3 regions of the Mesorhizobium sp. WSM4983 genome follow, and region 2 is predicted to be linked to each of the others. Evidence: predicted binding sites of a transcription regulator. Region 2 holds the regulator's gene; each other region holds the start of a gene.
What was found. Region 2 encodes LexA, which represses DNA repair genes until DNA is damaged. Its sites were predicted from a motif close to TGTTCNNNNTGTGTTCNG; they were not measured.

Region 1 (7,909 bases), on a different contig from region 2:
CTGTTCGAGCGCTGGATCAGAAGTGCGGCCGCCGTCGTCAAGCCGCGCGGCGGACTGGCGGCGATTGCGCGGCCGGAGCAGCTTGTCGCCATCCTGGATGCGATGGAAGGCCGCTTCGGCGATGCCGAGATGCTCTGCGTGCACCCGCGCCCAGACGCGGCGGCGATCCGCATCGTCGTCAGGGCGGTGCTCGGCGCGCGCGGAAAACTGTCGATCCGGCCTCCGCTCACCTTGCACGGCGCATCCGGCAACGAGCCGACGGAGCGGACCGAAATGATCAACAACGGGCTGGCGTCGCTGTTCGGCGATTGATCAGAGGCCGGCGATGCGGCATTGCCGTTGCGCGGCGAATTCCTACATGCCCGGGAGCAAGGATGAGGTCTGACCTTGCTCTAGCATCTCTTGTGGAGACAAGCTTTCGTGAAACGCTTCTTCAACCGCCTGCTGCCGAAATCCTGGCGCTCGACAGTCGTCACCATTCCGGTCATCCGGCTGCATGGCACGATCATGCCCGGCGGCGGCCAGTTCCGGCCAAGCCTGTCGCTCGCCTCGACGGCCGGGCTCATCGAGAAGGCGTTCGGCTTCGACGCGCCGGCGATTGCGATTTCGATCAACTCGCCGGGCGGCTCGCCGGTGCAGTCGCGGCTGATCTTCAAGCGCATCCGCGACTTGGCGGCAGAGAAGGACAGACGAGTGCTCGTCTTCATCGAGGATGTGGCGGCCTCCGGCGGCTACATGATCGCAATCGCCGGCGACGAGATCTTCGCCGACCCTTCCTCGATCGTTGGCTCGATCGGCGTCGTCTCCGCCTCCTTCGGCTTCCCGGAGCTGATGAAGAAGATCGGCATCGAGCGGCGCGTCCACACCGCGGGCCAGAACAAGGCCGTGCTCGACCCCTTCAAGCCGGAAAAGAGGGAAGACGTCGAGCGGCTGAAAGCCTTGCAGCTCGAAGTGCACGAGACCTTCATCGATCTCGTCAAGGAACGGCGCGGCACCAAGCTCAAGGACGACCCGGATCTGTTCACCGGACTGTTCTGGACCGCCAAAAAGGGTCTCGAGCTCGGCCTCGTCGATGCGCTGGGCGACATGCGCAGCGTGCTCAAGACCCGTTTCGGCGAAAAGACGCAGCTCAGGCTGATCACCGCGCCGCGCGGGCTTTTCGGCCGTTTCGGCTTGTTCGGATCGCGTTTTTCGGCGCCGGACATCGCCGCGGCCGCGGCCAGCGGCGTCATCGATGCGGCGGAAGAGCGCGCGCTGTGGGCGCGCTTCGGGCTTTGAAAAAGCCATGATTGCGTCTAGCATGGCCGCTTGACCGACCCATCCGGCCGGCCTTGCCGCGAGAAACGCGGGAGGAGTTGTGAGATGCCGCAGATCATTTTCTTCGTTGTCGTCGGCGCCGCCGCCTATTTCGGTTATCGCGCTTTCGTACGCGAGGCCGAGCGCGTGACGGCCAAGATCCGGCGCACCGAGAAGCAGGCGGCCAACGGCACGATGGGAACGCTGGTCAAGGATCCGAAGACCGGCGAGTACCGTCTGGCTAAGGACTGAACACCATCTCGCCAGCAGCCGACATTCTGGAGGCCGAGGCCAAGTCCCGGACATGGCTTGCGCCTGCCAAGATCAACCTCGCGCTGCACGTCACCGGACGGCGCGCCGACGGTTATCACCTACTCGACAGCGTTGCCGTGTTCACGCGCTTCGGCGACCGGCTCGAGATCGAGCTGGCGCAAGACGATGCGTTCTCGGCGTCTGGTCCCTTCGCCGCCGGCGTGCCAATCGATGGCGACAATCTGGTACTCAAAGCGCGCGACGCGTTGCGGCGGGAAGCCGGCGCGCAACAGGCGCCACCAGTCGCCATCCGGCTGGAGAAGAACCTGCCGGTCGCTTCCGGCGTCGGCGGCGGCTCGAGCGACGCGGCGGCGGCGCTCAACGGCCTTTCGCGCCTCTGGGAGCTCGACATCGGGGAGGCGGGGCTGGCGCGGATCGGGCTGACGCTCGGCGCCGATCTCCCGATGTGCCTCAAGGCAAGGCCGCTCATTGCGCGCGGCATCGGCGATGAACTGTCGCCGCTGACGGAGTTTCCGGCGCTTGCGCTGGTCCTCGTCAACCCGGGCGTCGCCGTTTCGACACCCGAAGTATTCAAGGCGCTTTCCGGACCTGACAATGCGGCATTGCCGCCGCTGCCCGGCCGGCTCGATTTTCACGGCATACGCAATTGGCTGGACACGACGCGGAACGATCTCGAACCTGCCGCTCGCGCCATCCAACCGGCGATTGGCGATGCGCTCAAGGCGCTGGAAAAAGCGGGAGCCGCCTTTGCCCGCATGTCGGGCTCCGGCGCTACCTGCTTCGGCCTGTTCGAGACTGGCAATGTCGCCAAGCGCGCGGCGATCGACATCCGCCGCCGCCATCCCGGTTGGTTCGTGGCCGCGACGCGCAGCATGGAGACCGACTGATGGCCAACGAAAGCCGCCCCTTCATCCCGGTGCGCATCGCGGTGCTGACCGTTTCCGACACGCGCAGCCTGGCCGAGGACAAATCCGGGCAGATATTGGCCGACCGCATCGCAGAGGCTGGCCATATACTGGTGGCTCGCGACATCGTCACCGACGACCGCGAGAAGATCCGCGAAAAAGTGCTCGCCTGGTCGAGGGATGAAACGGTGGACGTCGTTATCACCACGGGTGGCACCGGCTTCACCGGCCGCGACGTAACGCCGGAAGCGCTGGAGCCGATTTTCGAAAAGCGCATGGACGGCTTTTCGGAAGTCTTCCACCGGATTTCCTATGACAAGATCGGCACATCGACGATCCAGAGCCGGGCGACCGGCGGCGTCGTCAACGCCACCTTTATCTTCGTGCTGCCGGGCTCGCCCGGCGCGTGCAAGGATGCTTGGGACGGCATCATCAAGGCGCAGCTCGACTACCGGCACATGCCCTGCAACTTCGTCGAGATCATGCCGCGGCTGGACGAGCACCTCAGGCGCGGCGGCAAGCCGGAGTAGCGGCCCCGTCCGGCTCAGCGGATGACCGGCTCGCCGTGGAAGCGGCGGCGCGACGGCCGCGAGACGCCGAAGCCGATTTCCATCATCAGCCGCGGCGTATGCGTCGGCACCGTTCCCATATGGAAGCCGAACGGATCCTCGACGAAGCCGAGGCCCGCCTCGCCCGTCAGCGTCGCAGCGCTTTCCGGACCGTAGACGTCCAGCACGTCTTCCGCGGGGTGGCCGACCAGAAGCGTGAGCTGGTGCTTGAGCGCGCGGCGCCTGTGGCTGCCGCGGACATAGACATGCGGGCCGGTGCCGGCGTCGACCGGCACCAGATAGAAGAAGAATTTCAGCATCCGCCAATCGTCGAGATCGAAATGGTATTTGCCGAGCGAGGCGAGATTCTTGTCGGCATCCGAGGCCTTGCCGGTCGGAAAGCTCCACCACACGCGCGTCGTGATCAGTTTCGCCTGGCCGCCGAGATAGTGCTGCGCGACCTCGAGGAGCAGCGGATCCCGCTGGATGGCAAGCGCCGCCGGGCAATCGAGAATGCGTTCGAAATAATGCCCGCTGAGCAGCGAGCGGCCGAAACGCTTCTCCGCCTCGGCATGGTCGCCCGGCATGAATTCGAGACGGCGGTCGAAATTGCCGAAACAGGGCGTGCGTTGCGCAAAAACGGCGATCTCCTCATGGATCGCCGACGGCAGCGTGAACCCCGAAAACAGTCCATCGGAGCGAAGCGCCGCGACCACCGCCTCGCGATCGACGCCGGCAAACATCGTCTCTCCCGCATTGTCGAGCGGGCGAACGCGTCTGGCGCCTAGCCAGTGCATGCGGCGCCCCGGCATGGTGCGCGCCAGCACGAACATCGGCAGCCAGGCCGGATTTTCGCGTAGATCTTTCAGATAGGTCGGGATGCGCACGGCGATGCGCCTAAACAGGCTGCCATTACGAGCGATCGCCTCCAGGCTGGCCGCGCCTGAATTGTCTGGAGTACCAAGGTTCATCGGGTTCCTCGTATGCATGGCGTCCGACGAAGCGCCAGCCGTCTGCCGCTTCATCGTCACCCAATCCCGATTGTCCCGCTTCAAGCAGATGCTAATCCACTGCAGGTTTTTGTGCAATGCACAATAGAATGGGCCGGCAAAGTTCGCGGCCTTTTTCTCTCTTTTCGCCTTCTGGAGAGAAGGAGGGCATGCGCTCACTTCGGCGGCGCCACCCAGATTTCGGCAATCAGCCTTCTGGTGGCGAGGCCGCGCGCCAGGGCTTCGGCGCTGCGGGCGCTTTTCGCCAGCACCGTGGCCTGGCGCTTGCTGATGACAAGCCCTTCCTCCAGAGCCCGGTTGCCCGAAAAAACCCGGACCAGAAACGGCGTGCGATTGCCGCGGGCGCGTGAAAAACGCGCCGGCATCGTCTGCCTCGCCGCGTGAGCGACGACGTCGTCGATCCAGCCTTCGGCGAGCCGGGCGCCGGGTTCCAGAAGCAGGAGCCAGTCGCCCTTGGCCTGGCCGATGCCTGTTGCGATGCCGCCGGCGACGAGGTGGCAGCCGGCATGCTCGGCGACGCGATGCGTCTGGTCGGTCGAGCCGGTGTCGCAGACGATGACGTCGCGCACCACGCCCTCGACCGCGCCGCCGATCAGCGAGGCCAGCGTGCGGGCAAGGCCTTCTTCGTCGTTCCTGGTTTCGATGAGGACGCTGAGCATTTTAGCCGAATAGCGGAAAGCGCGGCGCTGCGCCAGATGCGCGTTCTGAACGAAAAAGTTCTTGCTTTGTTCTCATTGGCAAAATAGGAATAGTTTCATGAACAGAGCGATTCGACAGCCTGCCGACAGTCCCTGGGAGAGGGCGAAAATGGAACAGATCGTGCGCGCCGACATTGCCGCTTTCGGAGCAGGCAGAGCCGAGATGGCAAATGCAATGATAGAACAGAGCGGCATGCGCGTGCGGCCGGACCGCAATCGCGGACGCTCCGCGGGCATCAATCCGTCCGGCCGCTTCGAGCCGGTCAGCCGGCATGTGTTCGACGATGGCTGGAACTCGCTGGAGGAACTGCCGCCGTTCAAGACGGAGGTGCAGGTCGAGAAGCCGCGCACCATCATCACGCGCAACGAGTCGCCGGACATTTCCTTCGATCGTTCGATCAATCCCTATCGCGGCTGCGAGCATGGCTGCGTCTACTGCTTTGCCAGGCCGACGCATTCCTTCATGGGCCTGTCGCCGGGGCTCGATTTCGAATCGAAGCTCTTTGCCAAGCCCGATGCGGCGCGAATGCTGGACAGGGAATTGTCGAAGCCCGGCTACCAGCCGCGCACCATCGCCATCGGCACCAACACCGATCCCTACCAGCCGATCGAAAAGCAATACCGGATCATGCGCGAGATCCTGGAGGTGCTGGAGGCGCGCGGCCATCCGGTCGGCATCGTCACCAAGTCGGCACTGGTGACGCGCGATATCGACATCCTGTCGCGCATGGCCGAACGCGGCCTCGCCAAGGTGGCGCTGTCGGTGACGACGCTCGACCGCATGCTGGCGAGAACCATGGAGCCGCGCGCCTCGACGCCGACAAAGCGTCTGGAAGCGATAAGGCAGCTTTCGGATGCCGGCGTCCCCGCCTCAGTGATGGTGGCGCCGATCATTCCCGGCCTCACCGATCCGGAGATGGAGCGCATCCTCGATTCGGCGCGTGCCGCCGGCGCCAGGGAGGCAGGCTATGTCGTGCTGCGTCTGCCGCTCGAGGTGGCGCCGATCTTCAAGGACTGGCTCTTGCGCCATTATCCGGATCGCTACCGGCATGTGATGTCGCTGATCCGCTCGATGCGCGACGGCAAGGACTACGATTCGGAATGGGGCAGGCGCATAAAGGGCGCCGGACCCTATGCCTGGCAGATCGGCCGGCGCTTCGAGATCGCCGCCAAGCGGCTCGGCCTCAATGCCGAGCGGCGGCAGCTTCGGACCGACCAATTCGTCGCAGGCTCCGGCGTCGGCGAGCAGTTGATGCTGCTGTGAAGATGATGCCGGCCGCGAAGGCCGGCGGCTAAGGCAACTCGGGAGGCAGAGTTTTGCGCCCGGATTGCGATCCGCTAACCTCTGTTTTGATGTAACTTCGTACGGAAGGCCCGCTACGCACTCTTCCTGGAATTGCTCAAGAATCCCGTCCGGCCCAGTCCCCCGGCCGTGAGACGGTGCCCTCCCGGTCCGACGCCCCATCCGACCCGGAGGGACTTGCGGAGAATCGGAGCCGATGCGAACCTCGCCGCACCATGGCTCGCGCGCGTTCCGATTCTCCGCTTCTCTTCGAAATGGTCGAGAAGCCCGACTTCTCGATTGAAACGAAAGCGATGGCCGAGGGGCTGTGGCCGGTAGCGGGGATGGACGAGGCGGGCCGCGGGCCGCTTGCCGGTCCGGTGGTGGCCGCGGCCGTGGTGCTCAACCCGGCCAACATTCCCGAAGGGCTCGACGATTCCAAGCGCCTCACCCATCTGCAGCGCGAGGCGCTGTTCCTCAAAATCCTGGGCTCGGCGCTCAGCGTCTCGATGGCCTCGATCAGCGCCGAAGGCATCGACAACAGCAACATTCTGAAAGCCAGCCTGGAAGCCATGCGCCGCGCCGCCGCCGGACTGTCGCTGCCGCCCAAACTGGCGCTGGCGGACGGCCGCGACGTGCCGCCAGGGCTCACCTGCGAGGGACGCGCGCTGATCAAGGGCGACCAGCGCTCGCAATCTATCGCCGCCGCCTCGATCATCGCCAAGGTGATGCGCGACCGCATGATGTGCGGCTGCGGCGGCCATCATGAGCATTACGGCTTCGAAATGCATATGGGCTACGCGACGGTCCGCCACCGGACCGCGATCGAGGCGCATGGCCCGGTGGCGCGACTGCATAGGGCGTCGTTCGCACCGTTCCGGTTTGGCGGCGTCGAGGTGGCGGAAGCGGAAGAGAGCTTCGAGGGAATAGATTAATCTCCCCTCTTGAAGGCAGGCTGAGAGTCGTCGCGCGTGAAGCGCCAACGCCCTCTTAGTCGCACAAGGGGTTGAGCTCTACGCGCAACGGCCCCCTCTGTCGCCTTCGGCGACATCTCCCCCTCAAGGGGGAAGATTATTCGCGCCCAAAACAAAAAAGCCGCCGGGTTGCCCAGGCGGCTTCATGTCAGCAACGGCAGAGCCGCTCAGTTCAGCTTGGCCTTCACGTCCTGCAGCGCCGACTTGAACAAATCGGCGCCGGCCTTGGCGTCGACCTTGGCGGCAAGCAGCGCACGGGCGGCCTCGACGGCGATGTCGACGGCGCTGGCACGCACCTCGCCGATCGCTTCGCGCTCGGCCTGGCTGATCTTCTGCTCGGCAAGCGCCGTGCGCCGGGCGACGTAGTCCTCGGTCTTCTTATGCGCCTCGGAAGCAAGGAGCTCGGCCTCGCGCTTGGCGGCGGCGACGATGTCGGCGGCCTCCTTCTCGGCTTCCTTGCGCTTCTGCTGGTATTGGCCGAGCAGCTGCTGGGCCTCTTCGCGCAGGCGGCGCGCTTCCTCGAGTTCGCTGCTGATCTTGGCCGCGCGGGAATCGAGCGACTTTGCGAGCATGCCCGGCACCTTCAGATAGATGACGGCGCCGAGGAAGATGATCAGGGCAATGGTGGCCCAGAGCGTGGCAAGTGATGTGGCGTCCATGATGGCCTCCTCACCGGGTCGCGGATTTGACCGCGGCCGAAATCTCGGCCTTGTCGGTCTTGCCGCCGACCAGCGCCTCGACGATGGCCGACGTGGTGTCCTCGGCGATGGTGCCGACTTCCTTCATCGCCTTGGCCTTGATCGAGGCGATGCTCGCCTCGGCTTCGCCGAGCTTCTTCTCGAGTTCCGCCTCGAGCTTCTTGCGCGTGCTTTCGGCTTCGCTCTTGGCGGCGTCGCTCGCCTGCTGGCCGATCTTGTTGGCGT
Region 2 (7,909 bases):
GTCTCGGCACGCAGGATCCCGGCCGGCATGAAGGCCGGATCGCTGGTGACGGGTTACGCGCGGCTCCTGCCGCCGACAGGGCCGGTCCGTCCGGAAAGTTATGATTTTTCCTTCGACAGCTATTTTTCCGGCATCGGCGGCAGCGGATTTTTCCTCGGCGACCCGAAACTCATTCCGCCAACCGACCCGATCGGCCAGACGAGCATCGCCTCGGCCATCGAGAACGCGCGCGAAAATATTGCCGACCACATCAGAAGCACCGTCGGCGGACCCGAAGGCGAAATTGCCGCCGCACTGATCGTCGGCGTGCGCGCCGGCATTCCGGAGGACATCAACGAGGCGATGCGGCGGACCGGCATCTATCACATCATCTCGATTTCGGGCCTGCACATGGCGCTGGTCGCCGGCACGGTCATGCTTCTGCTGCGCGGCGCCTTTGCGCTGTTCCCGGATTTTTCGTCACGCCGGCCGGTGAAGAAATATGCCGCGGCAATCGCGCTTATGTCGATCGCCGCCTACCTCCTCATCTCCGGCGTGGTGGTCGCCGCCGAGCGAAGCTTCATCATGCTGGCCGTGATGCTGATCGCCGTGCTTTTCGACCGCGCCGCGCTGACGATGCGCAATTTGGCGATCTCGGCCATCGCCGTCATCCTGGTGTCGCCGCATGAAGTGGTTGGCCCGAGCTTTCAGATGTCGTTCGCGGCAACCGCCGCCCTTGTCGGCGCCTATGCCGGCTGGTCCGACTACCGCGCCGGCAAGGTGAGAGCGCCGCCGGCAAAGCGTTCGTTCCTGCGGTTCATGTCGCACAAACTGGCAGTCGGAGCAGGTGGCGCCGCGATGACGTCGATCATTGCCGGAAGTGCCACGGCGCTGTTTGCCATCTGGCATTTCCAGCGCGTCTCGCCGCTTAGCCTGCTGGCCAATCTCGCGATCATGCCGATCGTCACGATCGTGATGTTTCTCGCCGTCGCCAGCGCGGTCATGATGCCGTTCGGCTTCGACGGGCCCTTCCTCTATTTGATGGGCAAGGGCCTGGCGGCGATGATCGCGATCTCGGCGTGGATTTCGGAGTGGTCGCCGGTCGATGCCGTGGGCCTGATCTCGATCCATTCGGTGCTGCTGGCGACGATCGCGCTCGTCATCGCCACGATGGCGACTACGTGGCTCAGGCTGGCCGCGATTCCTTTCGCTGCCGCGGCCGTCATGATGATCCCGCAGGTGCGCACGCCCGACCTGCTGATCTCGGAGGACGCGCATCTGGTGGCGATGCCGATCGGCGGCGGCGAACTCGCCATCAATCGTGCCCGCTCGAACGAGTTCACCACCGATAACTGGAAACGCGCGCTCAAGGCCGAAACGATCGTGCCGCCGGAGACATTCGCCAAGGGCACGCTGGACATAGCCGATCCCGTCGACCTGCCGCCTGGATCGCCCTTTTACTGCACGGGCGATCTCTGCATTGGCCGGCATCCATCAGGCGCGATCGTCGCGCTCGCCGAAAAACGCGAAGCTGCCCGGCCTGCCTGCGACTTCGCAGACCTCATCGTCATCAACGACGCCACGGCCTACAATCCCTGCCGCGATCCGCGTGTCCTCGTTGTCACCAAGCGGCAGCTCGCGCGCGACGGCAGTGCCGCCGTCTTCTTCGATCCGCAATCGGCGACGGCGCGAGCAACCATTCAATACGCCGTCGAAAAACCGTACCGCCCTTGGCACGAACAGCGGCGCTACTCGCGTGAGGCGAGGGGGTTGGCGCCTTACAAGAAGCCCGAGAAGCCGAAAGCCAAGCCGCAGCCCCTCAGTAGCGGCGGATGAGCCCGACGAGCTTGCCCTGAACCTTGACGCGATCGGGACCGAAGATGCGCGTCTCATAGGCCGGATTGGCAGCCTCGAGCGCGATGGAGGCGCCCTTGCGGCGGAAGCGCTTCAGCGTCGCCTCCTCGTCATCGACCAGCGCCACGACGATCTCCCCGGGGCTCGCAGTGCTGGCGTTGCGGATGATGACCGTGTCGCCGTCGAAGATGCCGGCCTCGATCATCGAATCGCCTTTGACCTCGAGCGCGTAGTGCTCGCCGCCCGCGATCATGTCCGGCGGCACTGTGATCGAATGCGTCTGGTGCTGGATGGCGTCGATCGGCACGCCGGCGGCAATGCGACCCATCACCGGGATGGAGACGGCTGAAACGGCGTCGTCGTCATTGCTGGGCGTCGGCGTGCGGGCGGGCGCCGCGGGTTTGATCTGGCGGCCGAGATTGCCTTGGCCGCCCTGGATGACGCTCGGCGAGAATTTCTTCGCCGCATTGAGGCCGGGCGCGATCGAGTCAGGTAGGCGCAGCACTTCAAGAGCACGCGCCCGGTTCGGAAGCCGGCGAATGAAACCGCGCTCCTCCAGCGCCGTGATCAGGCGGTGGATGCCCGATTTCGAGGCAAGGTCGAGCGCTTCCTTCATCTCATCGAAAGACGGCGGAATGCCGCTTTCCTTGAGCCGTTCATGGATGAACATCAGCAGTTCATGTTGTTTGCGCGTCAGCATGGCGGCCCCCATGGGTTCTGAAACCAGAATCAGAAAAACAAACCCAGAACAAACACTATCTGTTCCAGTTGTGTTCCGCAACCGTTTAAAGTTTAGTGAATGTGTTGACGTTTTGTTCAGCGTAACATCAGAACGGTGCATTCCTCGCCGGCTTCAGCCGCCGGTGCGAAGGGTTGGCGCACGATCAGGCCATTGGCATCGGCGAGCATCCTCAACATCGAGGAATCCTGGATGCCGAACGGTGTTGCGATCAACCCCCCCGCATCTTCGCGGACCACGGCGCGCACATAGTCCTGCCTCAGATCGTTGGCGTGCATTGCGGCGCCTAGCCGGGCCGTGCGGATTTCCTGCCGGCAGGACCGGCCGCCCAGCCGCGCCAGAAGCGGCTTCAGGAACACCTGCGAGCAGACCAGGCTTGCGACCGGATTGCCGGGCAGGCCGATGCAGCGAATGTCGCCGAGCCGGCCAAACATCAACGGCTTGCCGGGACGCATGGCGATCTTCCAGAAGTCGAGCTGCATGCCTTCGCCGGTCAGCACGTCATGGATCAAGTCGTGGTCGCCGACGGAGGCGCCGCCAAGCGTGACGATGACGTCGGCGCCGGCCTTGACCGCCTTCTTGACCAGGGCCGCGACCGCGTCCTTGCGGTCGGCGGCGATGCCGAGGTCGAGCGAGCGCGCGCCGACCGACTGGGCCGTAGCTGTGACGCCACAGGCATTCGACGAGATGATCTGGTCGGGGCCGAGCGCGCTGCCCGGCGGCAGCAATTCATCGCCGGTGGCGATGATGGCGAGCAGCGGCTGCCGCACCACGTTGAGACTCGGATGGTTGGCCGATGCCGCCAGCGAAAGCGCCGCCGGATCGAGCTGGCGGCCTTTTTCGAGGAGCAGGTCGCCCTCGCAGAAGTCGAGGCCGCGGCGACGGACGTTGCGTCCCTCCGCGGTCGGCTCGGTCACTTCGATGCCGCCGCCGCCGAGATCGCGGACATTCTCCTGGATAACGATGGTATCGGCGCCTTCGGGGAGCGGCGCGCCGGTGAAGATGCGCACGGCCTCGCCCTTGCCGACAGAGCCGGTGAAGCCACGCCCGGCGGGCGCCATGCCGATCACGGAGAGCCGGGCCGGCGCCGAGGCTACGTCGGCGGCCCGTACGGCATAGCCGTCCATCGCCGACGCATTGAAGGGCGGCTGGGTGCGCAGAGCCACCACCGGGTCGGCCAGCACCCGGCCGGCTGCTTCGGCCAGCGGCACGCTTTCGCCTGGCAGCGCGGTCGCGCCGTCCAACAGGCGTTGGAGCGCCTCGGCGACCGGAAGCAAAGCCATGCTAAGAACCGGCCTTGTAGTCGCCCGACTTGCCGCCGGTCTTCTCGACCAGCCTGATGCCGGAAATCGCCATGGCGCGGTCCGCTGCCTTGGCCATGTCGTAGATGGTGAGGCAGGCGACCGACGCCGCGGTCAGCGCCTCCATTTCCACCCCGGTCTTGCCGGTAACCCTGGCAAGCGCGCTGACCCTCAGGCCAGGGAGCGCGTGGTCGGGCTCGATCTCGACGGCAACCTTGGTGAGAAGGAGGGGATGGCAAAGCGGGATGAGCTCATGCGTCTTCTTGGCCGCCATGATGCCGGCGATGCGCGCCGTGCCCAGCACGTCGCCTTTCTTGGCGTCGCCGGCCAGGATCATCTCCAGCGTTTCCGGCTGCATGGTGACATACCCTTCGGCGATGGCCGTGCGCGTCGTCTCGGCCTTGCCGCCGACATCGACCATGTTGGCTTCGCCCTTGGCGCCGAGATGCGTAAGCGCGGGCATCCTCAAACGGCCTCGGCCGGCGCCTTGCCCGTCAGCAGAAGGGCGGTCGCGGCGGCCACGTCGGCCTGCCGCATCAGGCTTTCGCCAACGAGGAAGGTGCCGATCTTGCTCTTTTCCAGCCGCCGGCAGTCCTGATGGGTGAAGATGCCGCTCTCGCTGACCAGCAGCCGGTCGTCCGGGACCATGGCGGCAAGCCGCTCGGAAACGTCGAGGCTGGTTTCGAAGGTTCTCAAATCGCGGTTGTTGATGCCGATCAGCCGCGACGAGAGGCGAAGCGCGCGTTCCATCTCCTGTTCGTCATGCACCTCGACCAGCGCGTCCATGCCGAGATCGAAGGCCGTGACTTCCAATTCACTGGCCAAGGCGTCGTCGACGCTCGCCATGATGATGAGGATCGCGTCCGCGCCCCAGGCGCGGGCTTCATGAACCTGATACGGGTCGAAGAGGAAATCCTTGCGCAGGGCGGGCAGGCCAACGGCGGCGCGCGCTGCGGTCAGAAAGCCGGGCGCGCCCTGGAAGGACGGTGCGTCGGTCAGCACCGAAAGACAGGCAGCACCGCCTTGCTGATAGGCCCTGGCGAGCGCCGGCGGGTCGAAGTCGGCGCGGATCAAGCCCCTGGAAGGGCTGGCCTTCTTGATCTCCGCAATCAGCGTGAAGCCGCCGGCCTTCCGCTTGGCCTCAAGCGCCGCAAGGAAGCTGCGCGGGGGTTCCGCATCCTTGGCCTTCGCCTTGACCTCGGCAAGCGGCGCGCTGAGCTTCGCGGCGGCGATCTCATCGCGCTTGTAGGCTTCGATCTTGCGCAGGATATCGGACAAAATTCTAACCGTTCGAAATCTCGATGAGCTTGTCGAGCACCGCCAGCGCCCGGCCGCTGTCAATGGCCTGCGCTGCTGCCTCGATGCCATCGCCGAGCGTCGTCGCCTTGCCGGCCACCACCAGCCCGGCGCCGGCATTCATCAGCACGGTGTCGCGATAAGCGCCGGCAGCGCCGCCCAGCATATCGCGCAATGCCCTGGCATTGTAGGCCGCTTCGCCGCCGCGCAGATCTTCCTTGTTATGCCGCTTCAGTCCGACCGCTTCCGGAGTGAGGGTAAAGGTGCGGATCTCGCCGCCGGCGAGCTCTGCGACCTGCGTCTCGCCCGTGGTGGTGATCTCGTCATAACCGTCGCCGTGCACGATCCAGGCATGATCGGTACCCAGCGCCTTCAGCGTCTCAGCCACCGGCATGATCCATTCGGGCAGGAAGACGCCAACCATCTGCCGGCCGACGCCGGCTGGATTCGACAGCGGCCCGAGCAGATTGAAGATGGTGCGCGTGCCGAGCTCGCCCCGGACAGGACCGACATGCTTCATCGCCGGATGATGCGCTGGCGCGAACATGAAGCCGACGCCGGCTTCCTGGATGCAGCGGCCGATCGTCTCCGGTGCGATGTCGACTTTGACGCCTAGCGCCATCAGCACATCCGCCGCGCCGGTCAGCGAGGACAGGCCGCGATTGCCGTGCTTGGCCACCGGGACGCCCGCGGCGGCGATGACGAATGCCGATCCGGTCGAAATGTTGACCGAATGCGAATTGTCGCCGCCGGTGCCGACGATGTCGATGGCGCCGCGCGGGGCTTCGACGCGGAGCATCTTGGCGCGCATCGTGGCGACCGCGCCGGAGATCTCGCTCACGGCCTCGCCGCGCACGCGCAACGCCATCAGGAAGCCTCCGATCTGCCCCGGCGTCGCGTCGCCCGACATGATGATGTCGAAGGCCTCGCGCGCTTCCTCGAAGGAGAGCGCGGTGCCGGTCGCGACCTTGGCGATATATGTCTTAAGCGCGCTCATCGTGTCTGTGCTTGGGAAACGGCGGCCGGATCGATACGAACGTCATATTGCGACTGCAGCTGCGCCACCAGCTGATCGAGCAGGTCGTCGGATATGCCGGCGCTGAAAGATTTCTGCGCGTCTTCCGGGACAGAGCTGCCATCGGCGCCGGCAGGTTCGAAGACTTCGGCAACCTTGAACAGGATCTGACCGTCGCCGGTGGGCGAGGGGATCAGGCCCGTGCCGCCTTCGCCGACGCCGAACATGGCCGCCGCGCCCTCCTTGCCGAAATCGGCATCGTCGGCTTCGCGCTTCAGGCCGCGCTTGGTCTGCTTCTCGAGCTTCAGCTCGCCCGCGATCACGTCGAGCGTCGCACCGGCCTTGAGGCGCTTTTCCAACTCCCCGGCCTTGGCGGTGAGCCGCTTGTCGGTCTCGGCCGCGGTCCAGTCGGCCACCACCTTCTGGCGAACCTCGTCCAGCGTGCGGTCGCGCGCCGGCGTGATCGACTGGACTTCATAGAAAACGAAGCCGTTGGCGGCAGTGGTCAGGCCTTCATTCTCGGTGTTCGGCTCGGCCTCGAAGACGGCCTTGATGAGGTCCGCCGATTGCGGCAGGTCGTTGACGATCGTGCCGTCCGGCCGCTGGCCGGTACGGTCGATGGCGTCGATGGTGACGACCTTGAGCTTTAGCTTGTCGGCCGCCTGGGCAAGCGAGGCACCGGAAGCGCGGGTGTCCTCGTAGCTGTCGTGGACGTCGAGCAGGACGCGGCTTGCCTCGCCGAGCGCAAGATCCTTGCGGATCTGGTCGGACACTTCCGAAAGCGGCTTCACCACCTGCGGCTTGATTTCGGTGACGCGCAAGAGCACCGGGCCGAAGGCGCCCTGAACCACCGGGCTGACCTCGTTGACGTTGAGCGAGAAGGCTGCGTCGGCCACCGCCTTGTCGGCGATCTTGTCCTTTGCCAGCGTGCCGAGCACGGTGTCGGCCTGCGTCTTGCCCTCTGCGGTGACGATCTTGTCGAAGGTGGCGCCGGCCTTCAGGGAGTCAAATGCCGCCTTGGCCGCGTCCGGCGTCTTGAACACCAGCTGTTCGATGGTGCGCATTTCGGGTGTCGTATAGCGCGCCTTGTTCTTGTTGTAGTCCTCAGCGACTTGGCTGTCGGTCACCGCCGTCGGGTCCATGATGTCCTGCGGCTCAAGCCGGATATAGGAGAATTTGCGGTATTCCGGCGCGGCGTAGTTCTTCTTGTTGGCTTCGAAATAGGTTTTCAGCGCGCTGTCGGACGGCGCCTCGATCGGCTGGACGAGTGTCTTCGGCAGGACGAGATAGTCGATCGTGCGGTCCTCGCCGCGATAGAGCGCGACCGCCTTCAGGAAGGTCTGCGGCGCCTTGAGCCCGTCGGAAATCGCCTCGACGATCTGTTGGCGGACCGCCACTTGCGAGCGGTTCTTCAGATAGTCCTCGGGTCGCATGCCGATCTGGCTCAGCAGATATTCGAAGGTCCTGCGGTCGAACTGGCCGCCTGGACCCTTGAAGGCCGGATCCTCGCGCGTCAGCTCGGCCAGCCGGTCCTTGGAAAGGCCAAGCCCGAGCTTGCGAGCCTGCTCGTCGAGAACGGCGCCGGAGACGAGCTGCGCCAGGACCTGGTTGTCGAGGCCGAGCAGCTTAGCCTGTTCATGCGTGATGCGCTGGCCATATTGCTGCGACAGCAGGTTGATCTGGCGATCGTAGGCGAGGCGGTATTCGTTGATCGAAACGGTGGTG
Region 3 (7,909 bases), on a different contig from region 2:
GCTCGGCGGTCCGTCGTGAATCGCGCCGGCGGGCCGGTTGCCGCTACTGGAAATTGCGCCCCTTGGGCATGACCCGTTGCGCCGCGCCCGACAGGGCGTCGACATCCTGCCGCTCCACCGGCAGGCTGCGGTTCGCGGAGCGCTCCGGTCCATTCGATGACCCGGCGGGCTGATGCTCGATGGTGGGCGGCTCCTGCAGGAGGACGCTCAGCCAGGGCGTCAAATCCTCGATCCTGTCGGCGACGATGTGGATGACATCCGATTCCTGCTGCAGCTTGCCGGTGACGCGGATGAAGCGTGCGCCCATCACGATAGAGCGGAAGCGGTCGAAGACGCGCGGCCAGATGATGACATTGGCGATCGCCTTTTCGTCCTCCAGCGTTAGGAAGATCGCATTGCCCTTGCCGGGGCGCTGGCGCACCAGCACCAGGCCGGCGACGGTGACGCGGCGGCCGTCGCGCACCGACGGCAGGCGGGAATTGGGTGTGATGCCGGCGCGGTCAAGCCGCTCGCGCAGGAAGGCGACGGGATGTTCCTTCAGCGACAGGCCGAGCGAGCGATAGTCGTGGACGACATGCTCGCCGAGCGACATTTTCGGCAGCTTCGTCTCGGGCTCCAGCTCGCGCAGGCGGAGCGTGGGCTGGTCGAACAGCGGCAGTTTCTCGGCTGCGCTCCTGCCGTCCAGCGCGCGCACCTCCCAGAGCGCCGCGCGGCGGTCGAGGCCGAGCGAGCGGAAGGCGTCTGCCTGGGCCAGCCTTTCGATCTCGCCGACATCGAGGCCCGAACGCAGCCAGACATCCCTGACCGATCGATAGCCGTCGCCGCGCCGGGCGACGGCGGCCTCCATCCCTTCCTCCGAAAGCCCCTTGATCTGACGGAAGCCAAGCCGCACCGCATGAGCCGTCTCGATGACGCCGCGCATCGAGGCATGGCGTTCGAGGATGCGCGAAGGATCGAAACCGGCCTCCTCCAGCCTGCAATCCCAGACGGAATGGTTGATATCGACCTCGCGCACCTCCACGCCATGGTCGCGCGCGTCGCGAACGAGCTGGGCCGGCTGATAGAACCCCATCGGCTGCGAGTTCAAAATCGCGGCGCAGAACACGTCGGGATAGAAGGTCTTGAACCAGCAGGAGGCATAGACCAGCAGCGCGAAGGAGGCGGCATGGCTTTCCGGAAAGCCATATTCGCCAAAGCCTTCGATCTGCTTGAAGCAACGCTCGGCGAATTCCTTTTGGTAGCCCTTGTCGACCATGCCGTCGATCATGCGCTGGCGGTAGTTGCCGATTGTGCCGGTGCGCTTGAAGGTGGCCATTGCGCGCCGCAGCTCATCGGCCTCGCCCGGCTGGAAGCCGCCGGCAACGATGGCGATCTTCATCGCCTGCTCCTGGAACAGCGGCACGCCCAGCGTCTTGCCGAGAATCTCCTTCAATTCCGGCTTCGGGTATTCGGCTTTCTCCTTGCCCTGCCGTCTACGCAGATAGGGGTGCACCATGTCGCCCTGGATCGGGCCGGGCCGCACGATAGCCACCTCGATGACCAGATCGTAGAATTCACGCGGTTGAAGCCGCGGCAGCATCGACATCTGGGCGCGTGACTCGATCTGGAAGACGCCCAGCGTGTCGGCCCGGCAGATCATGTCGTAGACGCGAGGGTGCTCCGGTGGCAGCGAGCTCAACTGATGCGGCCGGCCGTATTTGTCACGCGCCTTCGGATAATGATGCGTGAGCAAGGTCAGGGCTCGCTTCAGGCAGGTCAGCATGCCGAGCGCCAGCACATCCACCTTGAGGATCTTGACCGCGTCGAGATCGTCCTTGTCCCACTCGACCATCTTGCGCTCTTCCATCGCCGTCTTGACGATGGGCACGACCTCGTCGAGCCGGTCGCGGGTGATGACGAAGCCGCCGACATGCTGGGAGAGATGGCGGGGGAAGCCGATGATCTCGTTGGCGCGTTCCAGCACCTGCCGCGACAGCGGATCGGCGCGGTCGAGGCCGCCGGCATTGGCTTCCCTTTCGCCGAGCTCCGAGGTCGACCAGCCCCAGATGGTGCTCGACAGAGCGCTCCGGACGTCTTCGGACAAGCCCATGGCCTTCGCCACCTCGCGCAGGGCGGAGCGGCCGCGATAGCTGATGACGGCGGCGGCCAGCGCCGTGCGCTTGGCGCTGTATTTCTCGTAAATATAAGCGATGACCTCGTCGCGCCGTTCATGCTCGAAGTCGACGTCGATGTCGGGAGGCTCGTTACGTTTCTCGGAGATGAAGCGCTCGAAGAGGGCATCGATCCGGTCAGGGCCGACCTCGGTGATGCCGATGCAGAAGCAAATGACCGAATTGGCGGCCGAGCCGCGCCCCTGGCATAGGATGCCCTTGCTGCGGGCGAATTTCACGATGTCGTAGACGGTCAGGAAATAGCGCGCATAGTTCAGCCGCTCGATCAAAGCGAGCTCGCTGCCGATGCGCCGCAGCACTTCTTCCGGGACCCCGGCCGGATAGCGCACGGCCGCTCCTTCCCGCGCCAGGCGTTCGAGCTCGGCCTGCGGTCCGAGGCCGGATTCCGTCGGCTCGTCCGGATAATTGTATTCGAGGTCGCTGAGCGAGAAGGTGAGCTCGTCGGCGAAGCGCAGCGTCTCCGCCAGCGCTTCAGGGTGCCGGCGGAAAAGCCGCGCCATCTCCAGCGGCGTCTTCAGATGACGCTCGGCATTTGCCGTCAGCTCCAGCCCGACCTCGGAAACCGGCGTGTTGAGGCGGATCGCGGTCAGCACGTCCTGCAGCGGGCGGCGGTCGGCGGCATGATAGAGCACGTCGTTGGTCGCCATCAGCGGGATGTGCAGATGTTGGGCCATCGCCGCCGCCTGCTCGATACGGAAGCGGTCGTTGCCGCCGTAATCAGGCGCCACGGCAAGCCGAAGCGCGGCGCCGAAACGATCCTTAAGCCGGCTAATGAGCGTCAGATTGTCTTCCGCGCCTCCCGACAGGTTGGGCAGGATCGCCAGCGACATCAGATCGCCCCATTCGAGAAGGTCGCTGAGTTCGAGCAGCGTCGCGCCCTTCTCGTTCTCGTCGCGCAGATTGGCCTGCGTCAGCATGCGGCAGAGATGTCCCCAGCCCTTGCGGTCGCGGGGGTAAGCCAGAATGTCCGGCGTGCCGTCGCAGAAAACCAGGCGGCAACCGGGATGATAGGGCAGCTTCTCGACCCTGGCCTGCTGCCAGGCCCGCACGACGCCGGCGACCGTGTTGCGGTCGGCAAGGCCGATCGAGGAAAAGCCGTAGAATTTCGCCGTGACCACCAGCTCCTCGGGCTTGGAGGCGCCGCGCAGGAAGGAAAAGTTCGACTGGATGCCGAACTCGGCATAGGGGATGGCGGTCAGCGCGTTCATGCGAAGACGCCGTGCATGAACCAGCGCGGCGCGCCCTGCGAGGCGCTGCTGTAGAGGCCCTGGCGGTAGAGCCAGTAGCGGCGCCCCTCGCTGTCCTCGATGCGGTAATAGTCGCGCGTCGGCGCCTCTTCCTCGCCGGGCAGCTGCCGCCACCATTCGGCGGCGATGCGCTCCGGCCCTTCGGCGCGGGCGACGCGATAAAGCGCGCGCCGCCAGCGGAAATTCATCGGCGGGCCCTCGGGGATCTCGGTCGCCGGCACCTCGATCGGCTCGGGCGAGCGGAACAGCCGTACCGGCCGCTCCGGCGGGAAGATGGTCATCGGAGGTGCTGTCCGGTCGGGCTTCGGCGGCATGCGCCTTTGCGGCGCCTCCGCGAAAGGAACCGTGGTAACGGCGCGCTCCGGCAGGTGGCTATCGACGATGACCGGCTTCAGCACGGCGGCTTCGCCGAGGCGGGCACGCACGCGGTCGGCGAATAAAGCGATGTCGGCGTCATCGTCGCTTGTCTCGCCGGCAAGGTCGCCCTGCAGCATGTCGAAGGCGGCGACCGAAAGCACCGACAGCCGCACGAGGTCGAAGCCGAAGCCGGCATCGATGGTCTGTTCCAGCGCGGTCAGCCGTTCGTGAAACAGCTTTCGGATCAGCTGCGGCTCGCGCATGGGGCGCGAGGTGCCGACCGCGATGCGGCTGACGAGGCCGTCGACGCGAAAGAGGAGAAGGGCGAGCGCCCGCGCGCCTTCGCCGCGGCGCTCGAGGTCGGCCTTCAAGGCCACGGCAAGCCGGCTCACCAGCCGCTCGATGTCGTCGGTGAGCACGATCGGCTCGGCAAGATGGCGCTCGACCGAGAGCGGCGCCACGGGAAGGCGCGGCGACACCGCCTCGTCGAGCCGGCCGAGCGCCTGGTCGAGGCGCAGAAGCAAGGTGGCGCCGAAGCGGCGGGCGAGCGGCGCGCGGGGTGCGGCCATCACCGCCCCCGCCGTGCGCAGGCCGACGCTTTCCAGGCTGGCGCGGGTTTCCGGCGCGATGCGCAGCGCCGAAAGCGGCAGGGGCGAAAGCAGCGCCGCCTCCTCGCCGCCGGCAACGATGCGGTCGCCGTGGAAGCGCGCCGCCGCCCAGGCGGCGCCCGGCGTCGAGGCGAGGCCGGCGCGAACATCGAAACCCTGCTGGAAGAAACGGGTGAGGATCTCGTCCTGCATGGCCCGCTCGCCACCAAACAGGTGCGTGCAGCCGGTGACGTCGAGAAACAGCCCGTCCTCGCCGTCGATCGCCACCAGCGGCGTGTAGCGGTCGCACCAGTCGGCGAGGCCTTCGAGCAGGCGGCGGTCGGCCTCCGGGTCGGCCTCCACCACATCGATCGACGGATGCATGGCGCGCGCGTCGGCAATGCCCATGCCGCGCTTCAGCTTCAGCGCCTCAGCCCGCTCGTCGAGGGCTGCGATGCGCTGGGCGTTGCTGTCGCGATGGCTGATCACAAGCGGTGGGCAAGATGGGGGCAGGTGATGCGAGGGCCGGGAACGCCAGGACCGCCCCAGACGCTGGCGCAGGATCCGCTCCGCGCAAAGATAGGGGAACCACAGCGACAGAATTCGCTGCCCGCTCTTCCTCGGGCCTTCTTTCGGCAAAAGCGTGCTCATCGGGGTTCCACTCCAGTGTGAATTGTCCGGGCAGGGCCGTGCGGCTCTTGCCGATATCGACGGTGAAGGCGGGGCGGCCGATCGAGCCGGCCAGCGCGCCGGCGAGCGTTTCGCGGCTCGCCGCGGGCGCTGCCGAAACAATGAGGCGCACGGGCGCCGCGGTGGGCTCGGCGTGGCCGGCCTGACGCAGCAAAAACACCGGCCGGCCGGCGCTCTGGGCGCGGGCGTGCAGCCGCCGCGTCGCGGTAAGGTCGAGAAGCCGCGGGCTGCCGCGGATCTCGAGGAGGACGGCGGCGAAGGCCGTCATGCGGGCGGCCTCCTCGGCGATCCACAGCGCGTCGACCAGTTTCGGCGCTTCGGAAAACAGCAATTGTTCGGGCTCGATGCCGAAGAAGGCGTGGAGGCCCCTGGCATAGGGAAAGCCGGCCTCGCGGAAAATCTCCGCCGTTCCGATCCAGAGGACCGGCAGGCCCTGCTTCTGTTGGAGGATCAGGCTGGCGAGCGACAGCGCAAAGCCGGCCACGGCGCCGGCATCGCGGGTCTCCAGCCCATGGATTTCACTGAGCGCCGCCTTGGGCAGGCCGCCGCCGAGGGCGGTGTCGAGGCGTTCTACGCCGGTGTTCAGGAAGGCATCCGGCAAGGCCACAGCGAGGCCGCGCCGGACGATGGTGATTTCGGGGGTGGCGTCCGATCCCGCGGCATCGCCAGCTATTTGTTTTTCCGCAAGTCCGGACGGAAAACCGCTTCGCACTGTTCCTGGAATCGCTTTTGGCGCGCCGGAAGCCGGCGCTTCCAGGCGCTCGGGCAGCGTTCCCTCGATCTTCGCGATCTGGCGGCGCAGGGCAAAAACAGTTTCCCGCGCCACGGCGCTTATCGCCATGACGTTCACTTCCGGCAGCAGTTGTTCCTGTTATGTTCTTATAGATTCCAGAGGGGCCTGGAAGAGTCAAGCGGAGTCGCAAGGAATTTATTCCTTATATTATACTTGACGTACCCACGGAAACGGATTAGGTTGATTCCATAAGGAGTTAGACCGATGTCCGTTCTTTCAGACCGCCATTTCCACGACGAGGCCGAAGCCTACAAGGTTGTCGAAGCTAGGATTTGGCCGAATGGTCCCGTTTGCCCGCATTGCGGCGGCTTCGAACGCATCTCGAAGATGGAAGGCAAGAGCACCCGGATCGGCACCTACAAGTGCTACCAGTGCCGGAAACCCTTTACGGTCAAGGTCGGCACCATCTTCGAGGCCAGCCACGTTCCGCTGCATTTCTGGTTGCAGGCGATTTTCCTTATCGCCTCATCCAAGAAGGGCATTTCGAGCAACCAGCTTCACCGCACCCTTGGCGTGACCCTGAAAACTGCTTGGTTCATGTCGCACCGCATTCGTGAGGCCATGCGCGACGGCACTCTTGGCCCACTTGGTGGCAACGGTCTGATTGTCGAAGCGGATGAGACCTATTGGGGCAAGAAGGCCAATCCGGAGCCGTCCAAGCATCGTCGTGGCCGTCCCTACATCAAGCAGGGTAAGGCCGCTGAGAAGCGCGCTATCCTTGGCCTTATTGAACGCGGCGGCAACGTGCGCACCTTCCATGTCGCGCAAGCCACCAAGGAGAACAACTCTGGTTTCTGACAACATCGCGCACGAAAGCATGTTGTTCACCGACGAAAGCCGCCTTTACCCGGCTATCGGCGCTTCCTTCCTTAGCCGCATGACCGTCAAGCATTCGGCTGGCGAGTATGTGCGCGGTGGCGTCCACACCAACACCATCGAAGGCTATTTCAGCGTGTTTAAGCGCTGCATGAAAGGCACCTATCAGCATTGCGCTGAGAAGCACCTTCACCGCTACCTTGCGGAATTCGACTTCCGCCACAATCAGCGCGTAGCCCTTGGCGTAAACGACGAGGCGCGCGCGGGCCGCATTCTTGATGGCATCGTAGGCAAGCGCCTGACTTATCAAACAACTTCTGCAAGGTGAGGCCCCTTATGGCGTCTGGCGACCGTCCAAATACCGCCCGAAAGCCGCTCGGCAAAAAGGCCGTAAAGCTTAGTCAAAAAGAGCAATCCGAGCGGTTCAAGAAAACCGCTCGGGAGCTAGAAATTGATGATTCCAGAGATGCGTTCGACCGCGCTTTGGAGAAGATTGCTAAGCCGGCGAAGCGGAAATAGCTGCTGCCGAGGTTGTCGTCACTGGCGGTACCGGCAACGTTTTCAACATCTCCGAAACTGCGGCTCTCACCAATCCATGAACCGCAATTGCATCATCTACAGTTAGAACAGCGTCTGGATGAATCAGGGGATTTCGGAACCTGTCTGAGATTTCCTTTATGAGGAACAGGGTTCTTGGATCCCCTTTCTGCGCCTGCTGCATTGCATTGACGTACACAGCTATGTTGCGAACCTTGGGCTGCGCTTTGCCGTCGGTCTCATGCGTGTAGTAGCGGCGCAGTACGCATTCGAGTACCCGAAACAGATGAAAGCCTGCGGCGGTTGGAGTCTCGTAGGCGAGACTTTTCCCGGCTTCTTTCGCGTCGAAAATCGCTTCCGGAACCTTAGACCCAAGGTCAGCCGGGAAGAGGTTTTCGCCAAACATCAATAGCGACCAAGAGTCGAAAGCGCCTTTCTGCACGACGAAATACGCATGCAAGACCCCGATTTCAGCCAATAGCGCAGTCTTATACTGTTCCACTTGGGATTTTACCCAATAAACCTCAAAATCGGGCAGGACACGTTCCGCGTCCTGGTCGTCAAGGTGGGTCTTAAGTATCGTTAAAACCCTATCAGCCAATAGCGCCGAAGCTCGCAGATAGGGGGCATACAGCGTTGCGGTAGTTAGCTCAGTTATCGCGTTATGCGCCGCAAGGAATTTATATCTTACGTCCTTGAAGGGAACCGGTG

Region 1: a site for LexA is predicted at 4,748-4,765, ahead of P9254_RS23120 (PA0069 family radical SAM protein). Genes of this name have one in related genera too.
Region 3: a site for LexA is predicted at 5,916-5,933, ahead of P9254_RS20435 (ImuA family protein). Genes of this name have one in related genera too.

The regions. Positions count from the first base shown of each region.
Region 1 is NZ_JARTVM010000010.1:72,433-80,341, forward strand. Features, by position in the region: gene P9254_RS23085 (tRNA1(Val) (adenine(37)-N6)-methyltransferase) at 1-312, shown strand, start outside; gene P9254_RS23090 (S49 family peptidase) at 421-1,278, shown strand; gene P9254_RS23095 (hypothetical protein) at 1,363-1,548, shown strand; gene P9254_RS23100 (4-(cytidine 5'-diphospho)-2-C-methyl-D-erythritol kinase) at 1,575-2,456, shown strand; gene moaB (molybdenum cofactor biosynthesis protein B) at 2,456-3,004, shown strand; gene P9254_RS23110 (hypothetical protein) at 3,019-3,993, opposite strand; gene P9254_RS23115 (glycosyltransferase family 2 protein) at 4,188-4,691, opposite strand; gene P9254_RS23120 (PA0069 family radical SAM protein) at 4,840-5,994, shown strand; gene P9254_RS23125 (ribonuclease HII) at 6,249-6,947, shown strand; gene P9254_RS23130 (F0F1 ATP synthase subunit B) at 7,154-7,645, opposite strand; gene P9254_RS23135 (F0F1 ATP synthase subunit B) at 7,656-7,909, opposite strand, start outside.
Region 2 is NZ_JARTVM010000001.1:185,786-193,694, reverse strand. Features, by position in the region: gene P9254_RS01050 (ComEC/Rec2 family competence protein) at 1-1,815, shown strand, start outside; gene lexA (transcriptional repressor LexA) at 1,799-2,533, opposite strand; gene P9254_RS01040 (molybdopterin molybdotransferase MoeA) at 2,650-3,855, opposite strand; gene moaC (cyclic pyranopterin monophosphate synthase MoaC) at 3,857-4,336, opposite strand; gene trpC (indole-3-glycerol phosphate synthase TrpC) at 4,339-5,151, opposite strand; gene trpD (anthranilate phosphoribosyltransferase) at 5,156-6,166, opposite strand; gene P9254_RS01020 (peptidyl-prolyl cis-trans isomerase) at 6,163-7,909, opposite strand, start outside.
Region 3 is NZ_JARTVM010000008.1:6,292-14,200, forward strand. Features, by position in the region: gene P9254_RS20420 (Trm112 family protein) at 1-19, shown strand, start outside; gene P9254_RS20425 (error-prone DNA polymerase) at 44-3,379, opposite strand; gene P9254_RS20430 (DUF6504 family protein) at 3,376-4,851, opposite strand; gene P9254_RS20435 (ImuA family protein) at 4,793-5,893, opposite strand; partial or broken gene P9254_RS20440 (IS1595 family transposase) at 6,050-6,989, shown strand; gene P9254_RS20445 (hypothetical protein) at 6,998-7,180, shown strand; gene P9254_RS20450 (hypothetical protein) at 7,158-7,909, opposite strand, start outside.